One region of the Aeromicrobium tamlense genome, then DNA from elsewhere that is predicted to be linked to it. Evidence: riboswitches for the same ligand, from Rfam matches in the RefSeq annotation. Region 1 holds a riboswitch; the other holds the start of a gene.
What was found. Region 1 has a riboswitch for S-adenosylmethionine ahead of BJ975_RS03905 (aminotransferase class V-fold PLP-dependent enzyme). Riboswitches for the same ligand answer to the same signal wherever they lie in the genome.
Positions count from the first base shown of each region.

Region 2: linked by a shared signal. The riboswitch ahead of thrC (threonine synthase) and the one ahead of BJ975_RS03905 (aminotransferase class V-fold PLP-dependent enzyme) in region 1 are both predicted to bind S-adenosylmethionine.

Region 1 is NZ_JACBZN010000001.1:767,648-771,042, forward strand. It holds gene BJ975_RS03895 (fibronectin type III domain-containing protein) at 1-433, opposite strand, end outside; gene BJ975_RS03900 (dicarboxylate/amino acid:cation symporter) at 465-1,922, opposite strand; SAM riboswitch class IV at 2,082-2,206, shown strand; gene BJ975_RS03905 (aminotransferase class V-fold PLP-dependent enzyme) at 2,223-3,395, shown strand, end outside.
Region 2 is NZ_JACBZN010000001.1:2,597,171-2,600,565, forward strand. It holds gene thrC (threonine synthase) at 1-1,166, opposite strand, end outside; SAM riboswitch class I at 1,175-1,287, opposite strand; gene otsB (trehalose-phosphatase) at 1,361-2,134, opposite strand; gene BJ975_RS12815 (LytR C-terminal domain-containing protein) at 2,165-2,725, opposite strand; gene BJ975_RS12820 (DUF3263 domain-containing protein) at 2,727-3,017, opposite strand; gene BJ975_RS12825 (alpha,alpha-trehalose-phosphate synthase (UDP-forming)) at 3,130-3,395, shown strand, end outside.

The sequences.
Region 1 (3,395 bases):
CGACCGACTTCTTCGTCGTCGGCTTGGTCGTCGGCTTCGCGGTGGGCTTGGCGACGGGCTTGGCGGTCGGCTTCGTCGTGGGCTTGGCGGTCGGCTTCGGAGTCGGCTCGGCCTTGATCTCGTCGGCGTACTTCACGTCGTTCGGGTTGCCCTGCCAGATGCCCGTCTTCCGGCTGGGCAGGACGTACTTGCCGTCGTCGTCCTGGTAGCAGCCGCTGATCGGCGTGCACCACTGGTCGGCGGGCAGGGCATCGAGGGCGCGACCCATGTCGTCGTTGAGGCACGGCTGGTCGTCACCGCCGTCGACCCAGGTGATGGTCGCGGCCTTCGCGGGCACGAGCAGGCCCTGTCCGGATAGCAGGATGGTCGTCGCGAGCGCGAACGCCAGGAGCAGGTGCAGCGGCCGGGGCAGGCGCAGGGACTTCGAGGTCACGAGGACTCCTTCGGTGGGGGGGGGTGCGGGGTCAGCGGGTGGAGCCGAGCGGACGGCGCTCGGTGGGACGGTCGTCGATCGAGCAGGCGCCGACGGGGACGCCGCGGGCCACGGGGATCTCGCCGACCGCGGCCTCGAGGCGCTCCTTGGCCGAGGCCTCGTGCGGGACGACGGCCTCCTTGCGGCCGGCGAACACGTCGTCGTCGAGACGTCCGACGCGGCGAGCCACCACGGTGGCCGCGACCGCGGCGGCGGTGACGTTGGTCATCGTGCGCGCCATGTCGACGATCGCGCTGATCGGCAGCGTGAGGATGACGACCTCGAGCGGCAGGCCGGCCGCGGTGAGCACGGTGGTGGCCACGATCGTGGCGGTGCCGGGGACGCCGGCGGTGCCGATCGACACCAGGAGGCACAGCACGACGAGCAGCGCGTAGTCCGCCAGCCCGTAGGACAGTCCGAGGCCGTTGATGGCGTAGACCGCGAGCATGATCGGCCAGATGCCGGCGCAGCCCGGCATGCCGATCGTGGTGCCGAGCGGCGCGGTGAAGCCGGCGACGTCGGACGGGACGCCCACGCGCTGGGTCAGCACCGTGGTGGTGACGGGCAGGGTGCCGGCGCTGCTCTGCGTCGTGAACGCGGTGCTCTGTGCCGGGAAGATCTTGCGGAAGAACGCGAGCGGGCTCACGTGGGCGGCGCTGCGCAGGATCACCGCGTTCACGACGAACGTGTGCACGAAGCAGGCGACGTAGCCGACCACCAGCAGGCCCAGCAGCGAGAGCAGCTGGTCGCGGCGGCCGACCGCGGAGGAGGCGGCGCCCGCCGTCAGCACCAGGACCGCGTAGGGGGTCAGGGCGATGACGTAGCCGACGGCCTTGTAGATGATGACGCGGCCGGCCTCGACGAGGTTCAGGAACGGCGCGACCGTCTTCGGCGACCGCTCCGCGACGACCGCGGTGGCCACCGCGACGAGCAGCGTGAAGACGATGATCGGGATGATGTTGTTCTCCGAGACGTCCTTGACGATGTTCGTCGGGAAGAACCCGATGAAGACCTCGGCGAACGGCTTCTGGATCTCGTCGAGGGAGCGGGTGTCGACGCCGGCGGTCTCGAGGTCGGCGTTCTTGCCGATCCCCAGCTCGAGGGTGAGCCCGAGCGTCAGCAGGATGGCGATGAGGTTCATGCCGAGCAGCCACGCCGTGGACGAGAGGCCGATCGTGCGGAGCTTCGCGGTGGAGCCGAGCGACGTGACGCTGGACAGGATGGACACGATCACCAGCGGCGCGACGATCGCCAGCAGCAGGTTGATGTAGATCCGCCCGAGCGGTGCGAGGTAGTCGACGTGGTCGCGGAAGACGACGCCGACGGCGGCGCCGACGACCAGCGCCCCGATCGTCAGCACGGCGAAGTTCACGCCGATGCGGCCCAGGACCCACACGCCCGCGAACAGGCCGAAGGTCACGGCCAGGGCCACCAGGTTCCACGTGTCCACGCGGCTCCTCCTCGAGATCGGCGCGGGTCGGATCCCGGGCGCTGATGGTGATCCTGTCGGTCGGTGAGCGCGTCGAATGGCGATCTCAATTATTGGGACGACGTCCGCATGATGAGATTTGTCGTGGTAGTCCGAGCCGACTGGCAGGCTCTCGCCCACGGTCACGAGTGCCAGCCGCGTCCTCGACGCACAGCCCCGGCTTGCTGGTCGGCAACCCTCCGTCGCGGCGGGGTGCTCCGGGTGAGGACCGGGCCTCGGCCGACCGGCCGGGGCAAGCGCGAGTCACCCCGGAGGTCCTCCATGTCGTCTGTCCTGTCCCACGCCGACTGCCCGCTGCTGCCCCTCGTGGGCGCCGACGTCACCGTCCCCCTCGTCGACGGACGGTCGGTGCGTCACGTCAATCTCGACGGCGCGGCCAGCGCGCCCGCGCTGGCCTCCGTCGCCGAGCGCGTGAACGCCGTGCTGCCCTGGTACGCCAGCGTCCACCGCGGCGCCGGCTACGCCTCGCAGGTGTCGACCGCGCTGTACGAGCAGGCGCGCGAGGCCGTCGGCTCGTTCGTCGGCGCGCGTTCCGCCGACGTCACGATCTTCACGCGCAACACCACCGATGCCACCAACCTGCTGGCGGGCGCGGTGCCCGGGCGGGTGCTGGTGCTCGACGTGGAGCACCACGCGAACCTGCTGCCGTGGCGGCGCAGCCTCGGCGGCTGCGAGGTGCTCGGGGTCCAGGCCACCGTCGGTGCCACCTTGAAGGCGCTCGCCTCGGTGCTGTCGCGGCGCCAGATCAGCCTGCTGTCGGTCACGGGCGCCTCGAACGTCACGGGGGAGTCGCTGCCGATCGACGCGGTCGTCGACCTCGCCCACCGGTACGGCGCGCGGGTCTTCGTCGACGGCGCGCAGCTGCTGGCCCACCGGTCGCTCTCGCTGGCCGAGTCGGGTGTCGACTACGTCGCCTTCTCCGGCCACAAGGTGCATGCCCCGTTCGGCGCGGGTGCGCTCGTGGGCCGTCCTGACTGGCTCGAGGGGATCGAGCCGTACCTGGCCGGTGGCGGGGCGGTGCGGCGGATCACCGACGAGGACGTCGAGTGGACCGACGGGCCCGCCCGGCACGAGGCGGGCACGCCGAACCTCGTCGGTGCCGTCGCCCTGGCGGCCGCAGCGGAGGCGCTGTCGTCGCTCGAGCCCGACGCGGTGGCCGCGCACGAGTCCTCGCTGCGCTCGCGACTGGTGGAGGGCCTGCGCGAGCTCCCCGGCGTCGACGTCGCGCGGATCTGGTCGGACTCGGCCGAGCCGATCGGCGTGGTGACGTTCCGCCTCGAGGGAGTCGATCCGGGTCTGCTGGCGGCGTTCCTGGCGGCCGAGCACGGTGTGTCCGTGCGTGACGGCCGGTTCTGCGCTCACCCGCTGCTCGACCGACTCGGCTGGGGCGACGGCGCGGTCCGGGCGAGCATCGGCGTGGGCAGCCGCGCCGAG
Region 2 (3,395 bases), 1.8 Mb from region 1:
CCGGTGTTGATCACGACGGTCTCGAGCTCGGGGTCCAGCTGGCCCGTCTCGACGAGCTTCCTCAGCACGGCCACGGTGGTGCCACCGGCGGTCTCGGTGAAGATGCCCTCGGTGCGCGCGAGCAGGACGATCGCGTCGCGGATCTGGTCGTCGTCGACCTCCTCGACGCCGCCGCCGGTGCCGCGCGCGATGTCGAGCACGTAGATGCCGTCGGCGGGGTTGCCGATCGCGAGCGACTTGGCGATCGTGTCGGGCCGCACCGGCCGGATCGCGTCGACGCCGTCCTTGAACGCGGTGGCGACGGGGTTGCAGCCCTGCGCCTGCGCGCCGAAGACGCGGTACGGCTTGTCCTCGACCAGGCCCAGCGCGATGAGCTCCTGGAAGGCCTTGTGCACCTTCGTCAGCTGGGAGCCCGAGGCGACGGGGATGACGATCTGGTCGGGCAGGCGCCAGCCGAGCTGCTCGGCGATCTCGTAGCCGAGCGTCTTGGAGCCCTCGGCGTAGAACGGCCGCACGTTGACGTTGACGAACGCCCAGCCCTCGTCCTCGCCGGCGATCTCGCTGGCCAGCTTGTTGACGTCGTCGTAGTTCCCGTCGACGGCGACCAGGTTGTCGGTGAAGATCGCCGAGTTCACCTGCTTGGGCGTCTCGAGGTTGCTCGGGATGAACACGACCGTGCGGATGCCGGCGCGGGCGCCCGCGGCCGCGACCGCGTTGGCGAGGTTGCCGGTCGACGGACAGGCGAAGACCTTGCTGCCGAACTCGCGCGCGGCGCTGAGCGCGCAGGCGACGACGCGGTCCTTGAAGGAGTTGGTGGGGTTCGTGCTGTCGTCCTTGACCCACAGCTTCGACAGGCCCAGCTCGGCCGCGAGGTTGCGCGCGTCGAGCAGGCGGGTGAAGCCCGGCTCGAGGTTGGGGCTGTCCTCGATGTCGGCGGGGACGGGCAGCAGCGCCTTGTAGCGCCAGATGTTCGTGGGGCCGGCCTCGATCTGCTCGCGGGTGACCGTGCCGAAGTCGTAGGCGATCTCGAGCGGGCCGAAGCACTCGTAGCAGGCGTAGTGGGGACCGAGCTCGCGCGTGGCGCCGCACTCGCGGCACTTCAGGGCGGTGGCGGGGCCGAAGGCACCCTCGCGAAGGGTGGTGCGGTCAGGGATCGTGACACTCACGACGACTCCATTCATCTCTCCGGGCCGGCGTTCGACCGCGGACGGAATTAGCACCTGGCCGGTGGTCGGCTGGTTGCTGGGGCTTCGTCGGGCCGTGTCCCTCTGCCCCTCGGGATGAGTGATGCCAGCCTAGGGGCGCGTCTCACGATACGTCCACTTCGTCCGGATGCCGAGACGAGCGGGAGGGGCGAGCGTCAGACCGGGGCGAACCGGTCGGCGAGGTCGCCGAGCCAGGCCGCGACGTCGTCGGGCCCGTCGAGCACCACGTCGGCGAGCGCGACGAGCGCGTCCTGCTCCTCGGAGGCCGAGCACACGAGGGTGACGTCCATCCCCTGCTCGCGCAGGGCGATGGCCTCGCGGAACGCCGGCAGGTCGCCGAGGTCGTCGCCGGCGTAGATGACCGCACCGGGCGAGACGCGGCCGATGATGCCGCGCAGGGTCTGGCCCTTGTCGGTGCCCGAGGCGCGCAGCTCGATCACCTGGCGGCCGGGCTCGAGGTGCAGGCCGACCTCGGTGGCGAGCGCCTCGATCTGCGGAGCCAGCTCGTCGAGCAGGCCCGGCGCGACGCCGCGCGTGTGCAGCGCGATCGCCAGGCCCTTGTCCTCGACCCGGATGCGCGACGCATCGTGCTCGCGCATCCACTGCGGCAGGCGCGCGGCCAGCTGCGAGACGGCCTCGGGGCGCGACGGCCGGGTCAGCTCGCCCGTGGCGGCGTCCCAGCGCTCGGCGCCGTACTGGCCGCAGACGACCAGGTGCTCCAGGCCGTCGCCCTCCTCGAAGCGGCCGAGCCGGCGCACCTGGTCGACGGGACGTCCGGTGATGATCGCGATCGTCCCCAGGATCGGCCCGAGACGCCGCAGCGCCGCGAGGGACTCGGGGTGGATGTACGCCGACGCGGGGTCCTCGACGATCGGCGCGAGCGTGCCGTCGAAGTCCAGCGCGAGCAGGGTGCGCCCCGGATCAGTCATGGGAAGAGTATGGCGCGGCCGCACGAGGGGTCAGCGGGGGCTGGCCAGCACGACCGTCAGGTTGCTGGTGGACATGTTCCCCGTGGCGGGCATGAGGCGCACGATCCCGAGGTCGCTGCCGAGCAGCGCGGCCTCGGCCTGGCGTCCCGCCGGGTAGTAGACGGTGTCCTGCGGGACCCCACCGCGCCAGTCGGCCACGGCGCCGACGGTCCAGCCGGCGGCACGGGCCTGGCCGGCGACGCGGGCGGCGAGGCCGCCGATGCCGATCTGGTTGTAGACCGAGACGCCGATCGACCGGGTCGCGGTGGGCTCGGTGGTCGGCTCGGTCGTGGGCTCGGCGGTGGGCTCGGTCGTCTTCTTCGGCTTCGGCTTCGCGGAGGCCTTCTTCGTGGGCTTGGACGTCGGGCCCGTGCTGGTGCGCTGCGCGGACTGCGCGGGCGCCTCGTCCTCGCGGACGGCCTCGATGATCGCCCAGCCGCCGAGGGCACCGAGGATCAGCCAGACGGCGGGCAGCACGACGACGTGCCACGGGCGACGACGCTCGGGCTCACGCCGGTCGTCGCGCGGTTCGAGGGGCGGCTGCTCCTCCACCTCAGCGGTCGGAGCCGGTACGCCGGGCCTGGCGCTGACGCTGGCGCTGCGAACGGAGGCGGCGCAGGCGCTTGACGAGCAGCGGGTCGTGCGCGAGCGCGTCCTCGGAGTCGATCAGCGCGTTGAGGATCTGGTAGTAGCGGGTGGCGGTCATGTCGAACTTGTCGCGGATCGCCTGCTCCTTGGCGCCGGCGTACTTCCACCACAGGCGCTCGAGCTCGAGCATCTCGCGGTCGCGATCGGACAATGCGCCGTCGCGGACCGCTTGGTCGTGACTCTCCACCGCTGCCATGTGCCCGACTGTACCGGCGAAATCACACGCTTGTCATTCCCGTTCGCCGAAACCGTCGCCCCACCGCGTGAGGTCCGCGGCGGGCGGGCCCGTTCTCCTCTAGGCTGGCCGCATGGCGCCCGAGAAGACCGACTTCCTCGTGATCGCCAACCGCCTGCCCGTCGACCGCCGGATCGGCGACGACGGCGAGGTCTCGTGGCGCACGTCGCCCGGCGGTCTGGTCACGGCACTCGAACCGGTCATGAAGCTCCAGGGCGGGGCGTGGATCGGCTGGCACGGTGCCGCCGACGAGGACCTCCCCGAGTTCGAGCACGACGGCCTGCGACTCGTCCCGGTGCCGCTGACCGAGCTGGAGGTCGAGGAGTACTACGAGGGCTT